One region of the Peribacillus sp. NPDC096447 genome, then DNA from elsewhere that is predicted to be linked to it. Evidence: predicted binding sites of a transcription regulator. Region 1 holds the regulator's gene; the other holds the start of a gene.
What was found. The regulator Rex, encoded in region 1, represses fermentation and respiration genes when NADH is low (regulators of the CRP and FNR family bind a similar motif). The targets are predictions, from matches to a motif close to TTGTGAAATATTTCACAA.

Region 1 (8,760 bases):
ATGACGCCGTCGTTACCAACGCGCTCCATTGCTTCCGCAATCAGTTGGCCCACTTCTTCATCAGCTGAAGAGATGGCAGCAACTTGTGCGATTGATTCTTTGTTTTCAACAGGTTGGGAAATGGCTTTCAATTCTGCGATTGCAGTATTGACCGCTTTCTCGATTCCTTTACGGATACCCATTGGGTTAGCACCAGCTGTTACGTTTTTAAGACCTTCGCGGATCATCGCTTGTGCAAGAACCGTTGCAGTCGTTGTACCGTCACCAGCTACGTCGTTTGTTTTGCTTGCTACTTCAGCAACCAATTTCGCACCCATGTTTTCGAATGCATCTTCCAATTCGATTTCTTTAGCGATCGTCACACCGTCATTAGTGATAAGCGGTGAACCGAATTTTTTCTCAAGAACCACGTTACGACCTTTTGGTCCAAGCGTTACTTTAACTGCATCTGCAAGTGCATCCACACCACGAAGCATGGAGCGGCGAGCTTCTTCACTAAATTTAATTTCTTTAGCCATTTATAAGTACCTCCCTAAAATTTTAAGAAAATTTTCGTTCAGTTAAGTATGATGTATAATTAGCCGATAACAGCTAGAATGTCGCTTTCACGTAAAATTAAGTATTCAGTGTTTTCGTATTTAACTTCAGTACCTGCATATTTTGAGAAGATAATTAGATCGCCTTGGGCAACCTCTAAAGCAACACGTTCGCCATTTTCAAGGACACGGCCAGTACCAACTGCTACTACCTTACCTTCTTGTGGCTTTTCTTTAGCAGTATCAGGAAGAACAATACCGCTTGCAGTTTTTTCTTCAGTTTGAACTAGTTCAATAATAACGCGATCACCTAATGGTTTTAACAAGTGAAACAACCTCCTCATATTCTCTTGATAATTTGTTACATGATTATTAGCACTCTTCATCATCGAGTGCTAACACATTTATAATATTAAATAAACCGAGCCTTTTTTGCAAGTATCTTATTGAAAATTTTTTATTAATTTCTGATAAATTACGGGTAAACTACTTTAGCATAATGATTTCCTTAACAAAGTTATTTAAATGTTATGTTAGGGGTACCTTTAAGTGGTGTTCTGCCTCAATTTTTGATACCATTTTGGAGTATGCGTTTATAGCTTGTCCCCATATCAGGAACGTTCCGAGCGGAATGGGTGACTATAAAAGGAGTTTTCATTTTTGAAAAAAGAATATTGGTTCGTCATCATCACCTATATTGCCATGCAATTATCCAGTATTGTTGGGGTACCCATTTTCATGCTGATCGGGTCTTATACCGGAATGCCGGCTGATGAACTCCAAGTGAAATCTGCAGCATACTGGATAGTTTTCAGTTTTCTCGCTGCTTTATTCTTGATTCTTTTTTTAATGAGAAAAGATATGAGGGAAAAGTTGGACACGAGAAATCAAACTTCCGTTTCGATGTCCATATTATGGGCAATTGCAGGAGTGTTCATGGCTTTTTTTGCGCAAAGCATTGCCGGCAGCATTGAACAAATGCTTGGGGTGGAGTCTGAATCTGAAAATACGCAGCAGCTCATTTCACTCATTTACAAAGTCCCCATGGTCATTTTCGTCACTTCAGTAATTGGACCTATATTGGAAGAATTAATTTTCCGGAAAATCATTTTCGGATCACTTCATAAACGCTTTAACTTCTTTATTTCAGCTCTAATCAGCTCAGTTATTTTCGGCTTGGCGCATGGTGAATTTGAACATCTTCTTTTATATACGGCAATGGGCTTCACTTTTGCTTTCCTTTATGCAAAAACAGGCCGCATTCTCGTATCAATGAGCGCGCATATTGCGATGAATACGCTTGTTATCATCCTTCAAGTTGTATATCGGGAGGATATAGAGAAGATGATAGATACTGCACAGGCCTTCATCGGAGGTTTATTATGAAACGTCAATCACCCTTATTCATGGGCATCATCTATGCAGGCTTAGGAGCTCTTTTTACCGCTATCGCGATTCAAACCGTCAATTCTTCTGGATGGGGGCTCTTCGCCTACATACTTGTCCTTATTGCGACTCTTGACTTTGGATCGGGCTTACGCATGATCATGCTGCACTTTAAGATTAAAGCAGCACAAAAAAATAAGAAAAAATAAAAAACGCTGCAAAGATGCAGCGTTTTTTTATTCCTCCAATGCGGCTTCTTCCACTACCGGATAATGTTTCAGGAAGTAGATGAGCGACTGAAGCTCCACGGCCAGGTCAATGTGGTGAACCCTTATGGATGCAGGCACGGTCAGCCTTGCAGGTGTAAAATTCAATATTCCTTTTATATCAGCTTTGACTAGACGATCGGTTATCGTCTGGGCTACCTGTGCAGGCACGGTCAATATAGCCGCAGTGATATTATTTTCCTGCAATAGTGTATCGATTTGATCCATATGATAGATGGGCACATCAGCTATTCGCTTGCCGACTTTTTCTTCAGAAACTTCGAAAGCCATTTCAATTTTTGTATTATTATTTTTCATGAAATTGTAATTTAAAAAAGCGGTTCCTAAATTTCCTACCCCGATTAAAGCGACTTTGGTCAATTCATCTTGATCAAGTGTTTTTCTAAAGAAGGATAATAAATAATTGACATTGTAGCCGTAGCCTTTTTTCCCAAGCGCGCCAAAGTAGGAAAAATCACGGCGTATGGTGGCAGAATCCACTTTTACAGCTTCGCTTAGCTCTGCCGAGGAAACTCTTTGTTTGCCTGAGGAATGTAAGTTCTTTAAAAATCGATAATACAATGGCAACCTTTTGGCTGTTGCCTGCGGTATCTTTGGGTCATGGTTCATTGTTCTTCCCCGCCTTCACACATGCTTTTCAACTTAATCTCTATCTGCTTGTTTTACTTGTCTTTTATAATCGTTACTGGAAACTCCGCCTGTTTTCTCCACTAAGAATGTAGGCCCTATCACCATTCCCTTATCAATGGCCTTACACATGTCATAAACAGTCAAGGCAGTCACGGATGCAGCTGTTAACGCTTCCATTTCCACACCTGTACTCCCTTTTGTCTTAGCTTCCGTTTCAATCCTAAGCCTGTATCCATGTTCTTCTTTTTCCCACTCAAAGGCTATATTGACCCCTTGCAGAGCAATGGGATGGCACATCGGAATGATATTGGATGTATTTTTGCTGGCCATTATTCCTGCAACCTGTGCAACAGCCAGTACATCACCTTTTTTCATTTTCTGGTTCGTGACCAATTCATATATTTCATCATTCAATAAAATGCTCGATTGAGCTACTGCCGTCCGGGTTGTTTCAGGCTTAGCACTCACATCGACCATTTTGGCCCTGCCCTGTTCATTAAAATGCGTTAATTCTCCCATTTAAGTAACCCCTCCTAAATCATACACTATTATTCCACTTTATGTAATAGCTTTTGTTTACCATGGAATCAAGCTGTTGCCGATAATAACTAAAATACGTTACACTAACTATAATCAATTGAGGTGAAATCTATGATTTTATTACAAATCAATCAACTATCGAAATATTATGGAGCTGAACTTATTTTATCAAATGTGAAGCTCGAAGTTCAAAATAAAGATCGAATTGCACTTGTCGGCCGAAATGGCGCCGGAAAATCCACTCTGCTAAAAATAATAGCCGGGCAGCTTTCCCATGATGGCGGTGAAATTATCAAACCAAAAGGCGTCACTATCGGCTATATGGCCCAGGATACGGGATTGGAATCCGAACTGACCATTTGGGATGAGATGCTGACTGTATTCACGGACCTTATAGAGCAGGAAAAGGAACTGCGTCGCCTTGAGGCTGATATGGCCAGACCTGACATCTTTGAAAACGAAACGATTTACCAAAAAGTGCTGAATGAATACGACACTTTGATGGTGGAATTCAAAGAGAAGGGCGGTTATCAATATGAAGCGGATATCCGTTCCGTATTGCATGGCCTTCAGTTTGCTGACTTTGACTATTCTACCCCAATTTCCACTTTAAGCGGCGGGCAAAAAACAAGGCTTGCATTAGGAAAGCTGCTTTTAAGGAAACCTGATATATTGATTCTGGATGAGCCGACGAACCATTTGGATATCGAAACCCTGACTTGGCTTGAACAATATTTACAAAGCTACCAGGGAGCTGTGCTCATTGTTTCCCATGACCGCTATTTTTTAGATAAAGTAGTAAACCTGGTATATGAGATTTCCCGGAATAACATGAAAAAATACCATGGTAATTATAGTTCTTACCTAGAGGGAAAAGCGGAAGATTATGAGCGGGACATGAAACTGTTCGAGAAACAGCAAGGGGAAATCGAAAAGCTTCGCGACTTTGTCCAACGTAATATCACAAGGGCTTCGACCACGAAAAGAGCACAAAGCCGACGCAAACAGCTCGAAAAGATGGATGTATTGGACAAGCCGCAAGGTGATGAAAAATCCGCGAATTTTTCTTTCCAGATTGAAAGGCAAAGCGGAAATGAAGTGCTCCACCTCCAGGACTTGGCTATCGGATACGAAGGGGAAACGGTATCAAGGAATATAAATTCCCGGATGACAAAAGGAGAGAGCATAGCTCTTGTTGGCCCAAATGGAGTTGGGAAATCAACTTTATTGAAAACGATCATTTCTAAGCTGCCTGCACTTTCTGGGGAGTTCCGTTTTGGAACGAACGTAGAAGTCAGCTACTACGATCAAGAACAGGCTAACCTTGTTTCCAATAAACGCGTACTCAATGAATTATGGGACGACTATCCCCTTAAACCGGAAAAGGACATCCGCACCGTACTCGGTAATTTCCTATTTAGCGGGGACGATGTTTTGAAAACCGTTTCCACACTAAGCGGGGGCGAAAAGGCTCGGCTTGCTCTAGCCAAAATGATGATGCAAAAAGGTAATTTTTTAATTCTTGATGAACCAACGAACCATTTGGACCTCGATAGTAAATTGGTGCTTGAAAACGCATTGATCGATTATCCGGGAACTATTCTTTTCGTCTCACATGACCGTTATTTCATAAATCGGATAGCAACGAAAGTGATAGAGCTCTCCAAAGACGGCAACGAAGAATTCCTCGGTGATTATGATTACTATTTAGAGAAAAAACAGGAGCAAGCGGAAATCCAAGCACTTGAACAGCAGGATCAGGCTAAAACTTTAGATGCAGCTGTAGAAAAAACAAATTACAAAATTGATAAAGAAGCAAAAAAAGCAGAACGCCAGCGAAAACGGCGCATTGAGGAAATCGAGGCAGCCATGGAGCGTCTTGAAACCGAAATAAGCGAATATAATGACCTCCTTTGCGATCCAAATGTTTTTCAGGACCACGAAAAAGTGATGGAAGTCCAAACAAAGCTTGATAATGCACAGGAAAAATTGGACCAGCTGCTCGAAGAATGGGCTGAACTGGAAGAATGACAAAAGACCGGGTCAATCGACTCGGTCTTTTTCACTTCAAATTAAAAAGTTATCCACAAACTTGTTAACAATCCACTTACCGTTCATTAGCCAATAATTCGAGTTATGCACATTACCCACAGAAACATATCCACTTATCCACAAAAACACCGCTTTATACACATGCAGTATGATGATCAAAAAAACTTTATCCACAGAATATTCTATTATTTTATTAACACGCTAAAAAGACAGGATGCCGAAAGTGTGGGATCCTGTCTTCTCGTCAATTAAAATGCTTCTATATCCAATCCAGGATTTCCGTTCAAATCCAAACCAGATCGTTTTCCTTTTTCAAACATGACACTGCCAGCAGCACCGATCATGGCGGCATTGTCCGTACAAAGATAGAGGGGCGGAATGGATATATCCATAGGTAAATCCTTAAAAGCTTCCGTTAATGCTTCCCTAAGGCCTTTATTTGCCGCAACTCCTCCAGCAAGCAATACCTGCTTCACATTATATTCCTTTGCAGCTTTTACAGCTTTCATTACAAGCACTTCTATCACGCTTGCTTGGAAACTTGCCGCTAAATCTTTAGGTTCGATTTTTTCCCCGCGCTGTTCTGCATTATGCAAAGTGTTGATCACCGCCGATTTCAACCCGCTGAAAGAAAAGTCATAGCTGCCATCCAACCATGCCCTAGGCAGTTTCAAAGTTGGTGAGCCTTCTTGCGCAAGCCTATCGATATGAGGACCGCCAGGATAAGGGAGCCCCAATGTTCGAGCCACTTTATCATACGCCTCTCCTGCTGCATCATCCCGCGTCTCCCCTATCACCTTGAACGAACCTGGCTCTTCTAAAAGCACCAATTCCGTATGACCTCCCGAAACGACTAAAGAAAGCGCAGGATATTCGATCTCCTGAATAAGCCGATTTGCATAGATATGACCAGCGATATGATGCGTACCGACAATCGGTATTCCATGTGCGAAAGCTACAGCCTTCGCCGCATTCACGCCTATTAATAGTGCCCCAACAAGGCCGGGTCCTTCTGTAACGGCAATGGCATCCAAGTCTTCATATGTCACACCGGCATGCAGCAGTGCTTCTTCAAGAACAATCGTAATTTGTTCTACATGATGACGGGAAGCTATTTCAGGGACGACACCGCCAAAACGTTTATGGCTTTCGATTTGTGAAGCCACGACATTACTAAGTATCTCCGTACCATTTTTTATGACAGCTGCCGCAGTTTCATCGCAGCTCGTTTCAATACCTAATATAAATTGATCTTTTTTCATGAAAAATTCACCCACATAACATAAGCATCTTCTTGATTGTCTGTATAATAATTTTTTCGGATTCCGCCCTTTTGGAAACCTAGTTTTTCATAGAGCGAAATGGCTACTGCATTACTGACACGGACCTCAAGCGTCATCCTCACCACACCCATCGAAATGGAGATTTCAATCATCTTCCTGAGCAAAGCTTCTCCTAGCTTTTGCCCTCGGTATTCTGGCAATATCGCTATATTGGTAATGTGCGATTCATCAATGACGATCCAGGCACCGCAATAACCGGCGATTTTCCCTTCATCCTCTATCACCATGTATACAGCATATTGATTATGATTCAATTCATTAAAAAAAGCTTCCCGGCTCCAAGGCAAAGTAAAGGACTGCTTTTCCACGTTTAGCACTTGGTCGATATCTTCCGTATTCATCTTTCGGAACGTCAATGTTTTACTCATAATAATCGGTCGCTTTCCTTGTTTATTTCCCCTGCTGTTCAAGCCACTTAGCTTCTGCTTCAGCCATGCGGATATAATTCGGTACAAACTGGTGAACATCCACTTCAGTCTTATCAAGACCAATGAAGGCAAGTTCGCTTGGCCTTGAATTATATGACTGTACCGGAGCAAATACCGCCAATTCCCCTAATGCATCCGTAATTGCATCCCGATGGATGTCCACATCTTGACCAACAAATAAAACAGGACGATTTAATTCCTTCAATTGATTCGCCCACTCAGAGGATAGAATATTACAATCTTCAATGACTGTCTTTAAAGAGTCCTTTTCCATTTCATATAATCCAGTATAAATCTGCCCTCTTCTTGCATCGAACAAAGGAGAGATCACCCCGTTAAAATAACGACCATTAGCTGCTAAAACCTCTAAGCTGGAAACACCTGATAAGGGAATTTGAAGCGTCCAGGCCAAGCTTTTCGCAATCGTCACTCCAATCCTGACCCCTGTATATGAGCCTGGACCTTGAGCGACCACTATCTTAGTCAGTTCTTTCGGTTTAGTATCACAATCCCTCAGCAGTGTCTCAATTGCCGGCATTACCCGCACCGAATGATTTTTCTTTAGGTTCGTCGTATACTCACCAATTACTTGATTCTCATTTACCAGTGCAATCCCTAATGTGAAATTCGATGTATCTATAGCTAAAACCTTCATCAAATAATCTCCTTACATAACTTTACATATCGTTCGCCTTTGGCTTCCAAAACAATACGCCGGCTGGTATCGCCCAGACGATAGATATAAATGGTCAAGATTTCCTCTGGAAGGTGATCCTTTATTAAATGGGCCCATTCAACGACAGTCACACCATCACCATCAAAATATTCATCAAAGCCTAGATCTTCTTCCGATTCACTTACCCGATAGACATCCATATGATATAAAGGCAAGCGACCCATGTATTCCTTTATTATCGTAAAGGTAGGGCTATTCACCATTCTGGTAACACCTAATCCTTTAGCCAGCCCTTTTGTGAATGCCGTCTTCCCTGCACCCAAGTCACCTTCTAAAGCCAGCACATCTCCACTGGAAAGCTTTTGAGCCAATCTATGCGCAAATTGCGCTGTTTCTTCCTCACTCTGAGAAATCCATTCAACATGTTGCATATATCAATCACCTTTATCATTATTAGGAAACGTCCTATAGTTCATGTCTAGAACCATAAACGCAATATTATGGAACAAAAACCATTCTATATGTAGTTTACCTTGTTTCAAAAGAAGAAACAAATAAGTTAGGGACATAATTATTCGAATTTCAGATAAAACAAAAAAACGAAACCTAAGTTTCGTTTTTTTCATGATTGCGGGGACAGGATTTGAACCTGCGACCTTCGGGTTATGAGCCCGACGAGCTACCGGACTGCTCCACCCCGCGACGGTATAAATCTTTCTTTTATAAATATAGTATTCCCATTTATTCAAAAAGAATACAATGATTATAGCTTGGCGGCGTCCTACTCTCACAGGGGGAAACCCCCAACTACCATTGGCGCTGAAGAGCTTAACTGCCGTGTTCGGAATGGGAACGGGTGTGACCTCTTCGCTATCGCCACCA
Region 2 (11,957 bases), on a different contig from region 1:
TCAGTTTTTATGAGGGTTTATAAAACCTCGAACGTCGATTTCCACTCCAGGCACTCGCTTTCCGCGGGCGGTCCAGGAGCCTCCTCGGCGCCTTGTGCCTGTGGGGTCTCCCCTCGACGCGCTTTTCCCGCAGGAGTCTCGCACCCGTTCCAATCAACTTTGTTTTGAAATTTTAGGTAAAACCCCTTTTGTCTACAACCCCAAAGACGGTCTTTTAAGGACCGTCCTCTTAATGTTCTTTTAAGCTAAATTACTTATTAATGGCACGGATCGTTCTTGGAGGCTATCGGAAAACAGACTATAAGAAATGACTTTCTTCTTGTACTGTTTAACTACATCCACGCGTTCATTGTAAATGTACACAAATAACTTAACATCAATTTTGCCTATTTTAGTATCAATGACTAATGGAGTCCCACTGTCCTCTGGATGTAAAAACAATTGCTCGTTACCCGGGAATATATGATTTTTCTTCAAAAACCTGGCGTTATTAAAATGATTAATAACTTGAATTTTTTCTTCACCTTCCAAACGTTTTCCGTCAAAGGATACGATCGCATTCCCGCCACTAATTTCTGAGTGTATTTTAAATTTGCTGATAATCCAATTAACTGCATCGGTTGGAAGACAGGAAACCAATATTTTTATCAAGCTTAAGATAATTGTCAAAATCAAAACCGGCAATGTCAATTCATCATCTCCGCTACATTTATAAATTAATTCTTATATAACTTATTATATCAATAGGGCTTGCAGTTTTTCTTAGAAGATGTGTCCGTTCTATTAACGTTTTACTTTGGTAAAACATTGTACTTAAATACAATTTCCCTTTATAAATATAATGTTCCGAAATGGTTATACTAAACAAAATGGTTTCATCCACATCCTTCTTAACAAATTTCCATGAATGAGATGGATGGGTCGGTATAAGAATTTATATTTATTAAAATACAAAAAAGCTGGGCGTCATCAAGACGCCCAGCTTTTCCGGAATCGATTATTGATATCCCCAAATCATTGTTAGCATTGTACCGAAAATTGTAACCAATGCAACGAACAATCCGTAATATACGTTTGTGTAAATCGATGCTTTATCTTCAGACTCACCTGCGTGCATGAACATAACTAATTGCAGTGCAGCTTGCATGAAAGCTGTAACAAGAAGGATGATCATAGCCATTTTTAGTGAGAGATCATACATAATAACTGATAGTGCGACCAAAGTCAGGACTAGAGAAAACGCAAATCCCATAACTTGGCCCCGTGGGAATAATTCTTTCATATTACATCATTCCTTTCAGGTAGACGAAACTGAAGATGAAGATCCAGACAACGTCCAAGAAATGCCAGTAAAGTGAAAAGATGAAAGCCTTGTTTGTTGTTTCTGGAGTCATACCGCGCTTTTTGATCTGCATGACGATGAAGGTTCCCCAGAATAAACCAAGTGTAACGTGAGCTCCATGGGTACCTAGTAATGTAAACAAACTAGATAAGAAAGCACTTGTTTGAATGGTTGCTCCTTCATGAACATACTCCACGAATTCATAAATTTCGACTCCCAAGAAGCCTAAACCAAGAATAAGGGTGATAATGAAGAAACCAATCGTTGCTTTCTGTCTGCCAAGTCTCATTGCATTGATTCCAAGACCTATGGTAAAACTACTGGTTAAAAGAAAGATTGTTTGGAACATCAGGGTTGGGAGTTTAAAAAGATGTTCCCCTGTTGGACCATTTCCAGTTCCGTCAACCAATACAAAATAAGTGGCGAACAGTGTAGCGAAAAGAGCTATTTCTGCTCCTAGGAAAATCCAGAATCCAAAAATCTTTAAGCGATTTTCTTCCGTGCTATATTCTAGTGGCAGCGAGTTATCTATTTTCATTACTTAGCACCTCGCAATTTATTTTCAGTTTCTTCGATCTCTTCAACAGAGATATAACGACCGTGATCTTTTTCGAATGAACGGTGAATCATACAAGCAAAGATACCGATCGTTGCAATGATTGCAATGATCCACATGCTGAATACCAATGCAAATCCCCAAACGAAGAAGATACAGCTCATGATAAACGGCACGCCACTGTTATTTGGCATATGAATTTTTTCTACTTTACCACCAAATAATTTAAAGCCTTTTTTCTTTGAATCCCAGAATGCTTCTGTAGAATCAACTGTTGGTACAACTGCAAAGTTATATTCAGGGATTGGTGTATGTGTAGCCCACTCTAGAGAACGCGCATCCCATGGATCGTTCGAAATATTTCTTGATGCATAACGAGTACTCCAATAGATATTGTACACAATAAGTGCAAAACCTATTGCCAAGCCAATCGCTCCAACGAAAGAGAGCATATTCAATGGACCATACCCTGTTGATTCAGAGTACGTATACATACGACGTGCCTGCCCATCTAAACCAGTGATGAACATCGGGAAGAATGTTACATTAAAGCCGATTGTAATGAACCAGAACGACCATTTCCCAATTTTTTCGCTCAACATGAAACCGAACATTTTTGGCCACCAGTACGTAAAACCGGCAAGTACGGCAAATACAGTACCTGGAATCAATACGTAGTGGAAGTGAGCTACTAAGAACATTGTATTATGGTATTGGTAGTCAGCACTTGCCATGGCAAGCATTACCCCTGTTACCCCACCGAGCGTGAAAATCGGAATGAAAGCTAAAGAGTATAGCATTGGAACGGTAAATACGATTTTACCTTTCCAAAGTGTGAACAACCAGTTGAAGATCTTAACACCAGTCGGGACGGCAATTGCCATCGTGGTAATCGAGAAGATACCATTAACCATTGCACCGTGACCCATTGTATAGAAATGGTGAGCCCATACAATGAAAGATAAAGTAGAAATAGCTACCATGGAGATAACCATCGAATTATATCCGTACAGGTTACGACGTGCAAATGTCGAAATGATTTCACTGTAAATACCGAAAGCTGGAAGAATTACTATATAAACTTCAGGATGTCCCCAAACCCAGAACAAGTTCGCCCAAAGCATATCGCTACCGCCATTGGCCATCGTAAAGAATTGAGTTCCGAATAGACGATCCATTGTCATCAACGCAAGTGCCACTGTCAATACAGGGAAAGCGAAAACGATGATGAAGTTTGTGATCAAGATAGACCATGTGAACATTGGCATTTTCATTAAGGTCATGCCAGGTGCTCTCATTTTCAAGATTGTTACGATAAAGTTGATACCAGTCAGTAATGTACCGATACCTGCAATTTGAAGTGAAATCGCGTAATAGTTCGAACCTACTGATTCACTGAAATCGTTACCTGCAAGCGGGAAGTAAGATGTCCAGCCTGCATCAGGAGAACCACCGACTACGAAAGAGATGTTAAATAGCATTGCCCCCATGAAGAATAACCAGAAGCTTACTGCGTTCAGACGTGGGAATGCTACGTCACGCGCTCCAACTTGCAATGGTGTAACAATGTTCATTAACCCAATGATAAATGGCATAGCCATGAACAGGATCATGACGACCCCGTGTGTTGTAAATACCTCATTATAATGCTGTCCATCCAAAAGACCGTTATCTGGAATAGCCGTTTGAGCACGCATCATAAGAGCATCCACGCCACCACGGAAGAGCATAAGCAGTGCTGCCAAGATGTACATGATACCAATACGTTTATGGTCAACCGTTGTTAACCACTCACGCCATAAGTAACCCCATTTTTTAAAATAGGTAATTCCGGCAACAACCGCAATCATGGTTAAACCAATGGCAACCATGGATGCATAAATCGCAGGACTTGGATGAGGTACGGCAAATCGATCAAAGTAATCCATACTTTTGTGACTCCTTTCAGGAAAATATTCCTTATCTTGTAAACCTAGTTGTTTTATCGAACGAAATTAATTCTTAGTGATCATGATTCATGTTGCTGTGTTCTGAATGTTCCTCGTGTGAATCCTTGGAATCAGTTTCTTCCGTATCAGAGGATCCGTGGTCATGACCAGCATTTTCCCCTTCAGGAGCTGGAGAAAACTCTAAGTGAGTTCCAGTGAAAGTGGATTGTCCCACATGACCAGGTTTTAATAATTCATTGAATTTTTCCTCAGTAATCGGTTTAGCAGTAGCTTTAATTTCATCTACCCACTTATCGTATTCTTCTGCAGACAGTACATTAACGTTGAACGTTTGCTGAGCAAAACCTGAACCACTGAAGTTTGAATTTCGACCCATATACTCTCCTGGTACGTCAGCTGCTAAGTGCAACGTATTAACCATGTCCGACATCGCGTATTTTTGTCCTCCAAGTTGCGGAATCCAGAAACTTGAGATTGGACCGTATGAGTAAAGTTTAAATTCAATTGGTCGGTTAGTAGGTAAAAACAGATAGTTGACTGTTTCGATATCTTCTTCCGGATAACTAAAATGCCACTTCCAGTTGGAAGATGAAGCGTAAATAATTAAAGGTTCTTGATCACCGTATCCTTTAGGTGTTGCCTCAACTTCATTTGTTGTTTTAACAGTAACAACGGATAGGAAAGCGACGATCAAAATTGGGATCGCAACCCAAATTATTTCAAGAACCTTACTTCCTTCTATATGAGGCGGTTCATAATCATCACGTTGTTTGGAAGCACGATATTTCATTATCATGAAGATATACAGTACCATAACGACAAGGACGACAAAGGACATTGTCCATATCGAAATCATAATAACATCTGCTTGTGTTGCAGCTACTGGCCCTTTAGGGTCCAAGACCATTAATGGGTTATCGCAACCGGTTAGCACAGTGGCAATAGTAAAAAGTATAGTTAATAGAGCCCATTTTATTTTCATAGTACTACCCCTTTCTTACATAATAAAATTCCAATTGGTAATTATTCGGACAAAGTGTTACCATGTTCACAAACCCCGACATACCAATATTAATCCCAAGTCTAAAAAAAGACAATACAAAGTGACATCTGTCACATAAAGTTCATTAAAGAGCAGTAAGAAGATGGTAAATGAACTGAAATGTTCGATAATCTTCAGCAAATGAAATATAATAAATGTTTCATATCTTGTCTATGAAAATTCACTTATCAGTACAGGATTGCATATATTACCGATCCTCTTTCCGTTTAATATTACTCTAATATAATGAAATAAAAATTTCACATTATATTCACCGTGTATATTGCCTCAAAACTCTTAAAGATTATGAATTATATTACCTATCCTGTCAATTAGGTATTTATCGTTAGAAAACATTATTTAAAACGGATTTTTTTCACTCGGCCATGGAGGTTGGTAAATGGTAGACACATTAAACACGATGTTGTCTCCATGCTTCAATACTCTTATGATCAAACACAGGTCAATATTATATATATATAAGGAAACAACGAGTTTGAAATGAAATTGGGTTCTTTCGCAATCCTTATGCCCTGTCATTATTTTTAAACAGCCGTTTAGCAATAGTCGTGGTAGAAGTAATTCAGGTTTGGTGGTTCTATCGCAAAACCCACTGACCAATAACCCCATATTGATGCCTGTATCCCTTTTGAATTATCAATTAAAATTACATAGAAAAAAATCCACAAAAAAAGGACTTCTTAAAAGTGTCCTTTTCTCGTGGATATAGTTTAAAATGTAAGTGAGAATTTCCTGGCGTGCAGGCAGTTTGTTTGGATGTCAAGCACATCGTGTGTTTGGCAATGACAAGTGCAGTATATTGTATTGAATTAAAATGTAACAAATTGGTAGTTCGATTCTGATCATACATAAAATGAAAGCGCATTCATCGAATGAGATCAAGTTGACTCAAATTCAGCAAGTTAGGCAAAAGAACAACTAGTTTTGTTTAGAAAAACAGTATATTGCGCTATATTCCTCGTTTTAGTTACTGAATTCTGTACTTCTTTTTGTTGGAGCTTTAGCCTTTGTTTTCATTTTTATGATTTTAGTCGTTTCCGGTTCAATTCTTTCGCCTTTATGTGTATTCATTACCATTTCTTCTGTCAGGACAAAAAATATACCAACTAGAAAAATGGCAGCTGCGCTTAATGTGATGGCGATTCCAACAGCGGTAAATATATAATCCTTATTGTAATCGCTTACAAAGAAACTTAAAGCAAAAATAATAATTCCGATTACACAGCCTGTGCCCGATACCCATTTCACTGCATCTAACATCTTCTGATTAGCTTCCATAATTTCATCCCCTTTCTTTCTATTTTATGACATTTCACAAATTTGTCAAATCTTTTCTATTTTTTAACATATCCACGATGAAAACCTTGACAAATAGAAGACGCCACCATTCACTTTTAGGTATTCATGACTATATGAACAAACTGCAAAAACAGTGCAAATACACTATCTATTTTTCCGACATTACCCTACTGTATACTATAAAAAAATCCCAATATAAGACCCCTGATAATAATCAGGGGCCTTACCTCTATGGTTTTTGCAAGGTGATCGTTACCGTTTTCTCTTCAGTGCCTCGATATACTTTAACCTTTACTTTATCGCCGATCTTCTTATCTGAATATAAGTATTTCCTTAATGCTGCCGCGGTATCAATTTTCGTTCCATCAATCTCAACGATGATATCCTGTTGCATAAGCCCTCCATTCGCCGCAGCCGAGCCCGCCTCTATACTCGTCACCATTACGCCGGATTTAGCAGCTTCTGGAACATTTTGAAGGTAATATTGCGGTAGTTCTTCTATACTGGCCAAGCTGACTCCTAAATATGGCCGCGTGATTTTTCCATTTTTAATCAGTTCCGTAACAATTGGAATCACATCATTACTTGGTATGGCAAACCCTAAGCCTTCCACACCATTTTCGGAAATCTTCAAACTGTTTATCCCGATCACTTCCCCAGCGGTGTTGATCAATGCACCGCCGCTGTTGCCGGGGTTGATCGCTGCATCTGTTTGAAGGACATCAAGTTCCCACTCCCCGTCCGATGTATCAACTGAAATGGAGCGTCCGGTCGCACTGACGATCCCTTGTGTAACCGATCGTGAAAAATCAAGTCCAAGAGGATTGCCAATTGCCAATACTTCTTCACCTGGACGCATGCTATCGGAATTCCCGAATTTAATTCCCTCAGGTGCCATCGAGGCATCAATTGTCAAAACCGCTAAGTCCGTCAAAGCATCAGCCCCGACAACAGCTGCCGTTGTCTTTTGTCCATCATACAATGAAATTTCGACTTCCTTAGCTCCTTCAATAACATGATTGTTCGTGATGATATAGGCTTTCCCACCAGCTTTTTTGTAAATGACCCCTGAACCAGTGCCGCTCTCAACCGTTTCGCTCTCCGTGCTTTGCCGCTGGTACGGGTTCTGGTTTTGCATCTCCTGTAAATTCACGACCCCGACAATCGATTTGGATGCTGATTCGACCATCTCTGCCCTATCATTTGAATCCGTACTCGTCGATAACTTTTCCGCCGTGACACTTTTATCTTTTTCAACACTCTCCGGTTGCTGTACACCTGCTGTTTCGGTTGACTCATTCACTGAACTATTCCCTTGATCTATAAAGTCTCCGCCAAATAGAAATACAGACGATGTAACCATAGCAGCAACCGTTCCGGAAACAAGGCTAGTTAGCCAAAGAGACTTACCCTTTTTCCGTTCTGCCTTCACTCTGACTTGCTCATCACCATTATAATTCTCCATCTTTATCCCTCCTATGATTGTCCTTTGTCCTTTACTTGACTCAATCATAAACAGGAAATATTAAAAAATTCTTAAGAAATAAAGAATAGGACGACATTTTTACAAAAAGTATAAAATTATATCGAATCCTGTATTTTGCTGCGCTGCAAATTAAAAAGGCCTCAACAGGGGCCTTCAATTCCACCATACAATTATCCTACAAGACTTCATAAACTTCTTTAGTCTTCTTATTCACTCCATACCAGCCCCAAGTGGTTTTGTGGCCACTTTTCTGACTAGGTTCATCCACCTCGAAAACATGAAAAATGTAATCTCCCTTTTCGGCATCATGATCATATTCGATATTCAATTTCGGAAAATTTTCCATGTCCACATAATCCTTCACTAGCTTCTCTGCCTGAGATTTACTTAATGTACTAACCGAAGCCTTGCTCTCTTCTTTGCCTATTGTATCCGTTGCCGCCTCATCTTCTATTTTGGATCCATTGGTTCCGTCCACAGTTGCTTCCTCCGCCGGCTCCGCCTCGTCATTTCCCTCTACTGCTTCTATCGTGGCGGAGTCTGATACAGGTTGCATTTCCACCGCCTTTGAAACCATTAGTTTACCTTCCCGGTATTTTGCTTTATATGCGGTCGCTTCTTCAAAATCGCTTTTGGCCGAATCAAAATCCTGATCGTCGTATTTCTTCATTCCACTCGCCAGAAAACCTGAAAGAACCATAAATTCCTTTGCTTCCGGTGTTTTTGCTTCTTTATAAGCTAATTCAAATGCCTCGTGGGCTTCTAAATAGTTTTCTTCATTCAACTGACTTTTCCCTAAATCCATATTGGAATCATAATTCCTTGTTACGCAGCCTGAAGCAATCAACACAATAAAAATAACCATGATTGACCTCTTCACTATATCACTCCTTTATTTTCCATATTATTCTGTAAATTCATCTTATACCATTTGATAAGAAATCCGATACCTCTATTTCCTATCTTTTTCATTAAGGAAATGTTTACATTGATGATTAACTTTTTACAAATAGTGGTACAGAATAGATAAACGCTTGAAAGGATGATGCACAGAATGATGCAGGAAAAACAGACCTATCATGTCGATTTGGTCAGCGGCGACGTTCTTGGACAAAAACTTGAAGAGAATCCAAGCTTCACTGTACACGCAACTGATGAGGAACTTGCAGAATTGAAACAATGCTTGGAGGAACACCGGACAGATGACCTGGAGGCATATGCCCGTTCACATGTGCCCTACCTTCTTTATCATCATGACCGGGCAAATGATAAATACGATGCAGCCATGAAAAGGCTTTATGCCCTCATTTATAAATTAGGGGATGAAACAGCACGAAACCATATTGAAGAAATCGGCATATTGAAAGATAACAAATTCGAGGGACAAGAAGAAGTGCAAAAGTTCAAATAGGAAATAGAAACAGAACCTGAAATTTGAAGTGAACCCAAAAAGTTAGACACTTTATTTACTTAGGCAGCCTTGAGGACATGTTACGCTGGCACAGTCATCGGGACTATATGGATGATGACATTAGGCGCAACCTTAACCATAGCGATTCCTAACTTCCTTGATCACTCTGGCGGTAACTTGGCCAGCCTGTTTGGAAATTTTGCTATAATCATGTTCTTTATAATCATCTTTGGACAGCTTGCTATAAATGTCTTTAACCTATATGGAGCATTCATGGCAACCATAACAACAATTGAACCGTTTATTAAATTAAAGGTCACACCGAAAGTAAGAATAGGAATGATATTCTGTGTAACAGTAGCAGGTACCGTTTTGTGCTTACTAGGTCAGAGTAATTTCCTATCCTTTTTCTTGAATTTCATCTTTTTCATTAGTTATTTTTTAATTCCCTGGACATCCATCAACCTTGTTGATTATTATTTGCTGCGACATGGCCATTACAATGTAAAAGATATTTTTGATGTGAACGGTCAATATGGCAAAATAAATTGGATTACTTGTATGGCATTTCTAGTATCAATCTTGGCGGAAATCCCTTTTATAAACACATCATTCTATGTAGGACCGATAGCCAAGGCCTTTGAAGGGGCAGATATCGCTTGGATTATTGGCTTAGTTGTCCCAGCTGTTTTGTATTACTTCCCAATGAGAAAAAAGTTGAATATCGCTGAAAATGCAATAAAACAAGAGAATGGTCCGATAGAGAAAACAGACGCTAGTGTTAAGTAAATTAATATCAAGTGTCGGATAACAGAGAACCTTAAAATGAACTGCACCCCAAATTGGAGGTGCAGTTTTTTTGACCAAAATATACGATAAATGAAATATTACATGTATGCTGTTTAGAGTACTTGTAAGGAAAAAAATTCATTTCACAAGAAAGCATTTCAAACAAGAACCAGAGAAAATATCAAATACTACAAGCATCAGCTAATCAAGGTAAAAATAAAAGGCATGAGCCGGTAGATTACCGGGTTCATGCCTTCAAGGCTGTTTAAATAAAGTGCCTAACTATTTAGGTTCACTTCAGTTCAAAGGTTCTGTTTTTTTAAAGTGGATGTTGTGGTATATCTCTAGTTGTCTAAAATAAAAATAAAGGTCTTGTTGAATTATCCTGACTAGAAAGTAGTGTTATAAGGTCCAATTGATAAGCAATCCAGCTTGAGCTAACCCACCGCCGAAACCATATAATAAAACCTTCTCACCACCACTGAGCTTCCCTTCTTTTAATCCTATTTCTAAAGATAATGGAATTGTTGCTGAAGAAGTATTTCCATACTCCACTAAGCTATATAAAGTACGCTCAATTGGAAAGCCACTTCTATCACATATTGACTCAATCATTCTTAAATTTGCACTATGCGGTACGAACCAATCAACATCATTCAATTGATATTCAGCATTTTTCATCACAGTTTGCATTCCTTTTGGAACAGTAGTAACAGCCCATTTATAAACCTCACGTCCATTTTGTACCAGGTTGCCACTATTATTTAAGTCTTCACCATTTATACGTGTCGATAGGTTTGTACTATATAAATGTTTTCCGCCTTCTCCCTCCGAATATAAATGTGAAGAAATAAAACTTGGCTGTTTTTCATCATATTCTACAAGAACTGCTCCTCCGCCATCTCCAAATAAAATACAAGTGGCTCGATCTTCATAGTCCATAAGTTTTGATAAAGTATCGGCTCCAATAACAAGAACTTTCTTGTTTAAACCAGATGTTACCAATCCATTAGCTACATGCAGCCCATAAGTAAATCCTGCACAGGCAGCGTTTAAATCAATAGCTCCAGTATTCTTAATGCCTAGCTTTGCTTGGACTAAAGATGCTACACTGGGAGTGTTGAAATCAGGAGTAAAGGTACAGACAATGATCATATCAACATCTTCGACAGATTTATCATACCGTTCCATTAAATCCTTTACAGCTTTATAACCTATATCACTAGTAAACTCCTCTTCATGTGCAATTCTTCGTTCTTTAATACCGGTACGTTTAACAATCCATTCATCATTGGTTTCAACCATTTTTTCTAAGTCTTTATTTGTTAACCTTTTTTCAGGAACATACGAACCTATCGCAGTAATACGTGCTTTGGATTTGAACATAGAATAGCCACCTCGTGTTATGAATTGCATCAATTTTATAACTGATATTAATACCTGGTACTAATTATAAAGTAAAAAAAATCTTATGCAACTAAGCATTACATTAAAAAAAGAGCGGGGCGGGGCAAAGGAACTTTAAAGTAACGCACCTGTGAGTTTATACAATCTTTAGAGAGAATGCCAAAAGTCACCTTCAAGACATTTCCTCTAATAAAGTATTAAATTCTGCTTGCCTTACTGACCTTGTCAAAAAAACCATACTCCTAGTTGATGCAGATCTTACTTATTCATGATGACGACAGATTTGATCTTGTCTTTCGAGGTTTTGTTCGACTGCATATGCAGTGCCCCATTCACACATTGTATTTAATACAGGTACAAAGGATTGACCCAACTCAGTTAAACTGTATTCTACTTTTGGCGGTACTACTTTATATACTTCTCTTCGGACAAGCCCATCTCTTTCCAACTGCTTTAATTGGTCGGTTAAGACTTTCTGGGTAATGGCCGGTATTAGAATATAAAACTCTTTTGTCCTCATTGGTTTTTGACTCAGAAAAAAGAGGATTAAGCATTTCCACTTTCCTCCTACAGTATTCATGAAAATATTTATTCCAGTATTTAGACTCTTCATTCCTCATTCCTCCTGAATAGGCACATAAAGGTGGCTATGCCA

Region 2: the regulator Rex is predicted to act here: its motif matches at 4,949-4,966, upstream of qoxA (cytochrome aa3 quinol oxidase subunit II).

Annotation. Positions count from the first base shown of each region.
Region 1 covers NZ_JBIWEV010000009.1:144-8,903, reverse strand. Annotated here, with positions in the region: gene groL (chaperonin GroEL) at 1-518, opposite strand, end outside; gene groES (co-chaperone GroES) at 578-862, opposite strand; gene ACIQZD_RS23115 (CPBP family intramembrane glutamic endopeptidase) at 1,197-1,922, shown strand; gene ACIQZD_RS23110 (YdiK family protein) at 1,919-2,131, shown strand; gene ACIQZD_RS23105 (redox-sensing transcriptional repressor Rex) at 2,159-2,818, opposite strand; gene moaC (cyclic pyranopterin monophosphate synthase MoaC) at 2,852-3,358, opposite strand; gene abc-f (ribosomal protection-like ABC-F family protein) at 3,491-5,410, shown strand; gene tsaD (tRNA (adenosine(37)-N6)-threonylcarbamoyltransferase complex transferase subunit TsaD) at 5,680-6,693, opposite strand; gene rimI (ribosomal protein S18-alanine N-acetyltransferase) at 6,690-7,142, opposite strand; gene tsaB (tRNA (adenosine(37)-N6)-threonylcarbamoyltransferase complex dimerization subunit type 1 TsaB) at 7,165-7,857, opposite strand; gene tsaE (tRNA (adenosine(37)-N6)-threonylcarbamoyltransferase complex ATPase subunit type 1 TsaE) at 7,857-8,309, opposite strand; tRNA gene ACIQZD_RS23070 (tRNA-Met) at 8,507-8,580, opposite strand; rRNA gene rrf (5S ribosomal RNA) at 8,647-8,760, opposite strand, start outside.
Region 2 covers NZ_JBIWEV010000006.1:115,248-127,204, reverse strand. Annotated here, with positions in the region: gene ACIQZD_RS20310 (YfmQ family protein) at 241-690, opposite strand; gene qoxD (cytochrome aa3 quinol oxidase subunit IV) at 998-1,282, opposite strand; gene qoxC (cytochrome aa3 quinol oxidase subunit III) at 1,284-1,880, opposite strand; gene qoxB (cytochrome aa3 quinol oxidase subunit I) at 1,880-3,826, opposite strand; gene qoxA (cytochrome aa3 quinol oxidase subunit II) at 3,900-4,829, opposite strand; gene ACIQZD_RS20285 (hypothetical protein) at 5,874-6,188, opposite strand; gene ACIQZD_RS20280 (S1C family serine protease) at 6,439-7,674, opposite strand; gene ACIQZD_RS20275 (hypothetical protein) at 7,871-8,560, opposite strand; gene ACIQZD_RS20270 (hydrolase) at 8,750-9,106, shown strand; partial or broken gene ACIQZD_RS20265 (cytosine permease) at 9,188-9,895, shown strand; gene ACIQZD_RS20260 (ketoacyl-ACP synthase III) at 10,298-11,281, opposite strand; gene ACIQZD_RS20255 (winged helix-turn-helix transcriptional regulator) at 11,565-11,915, opposite strand.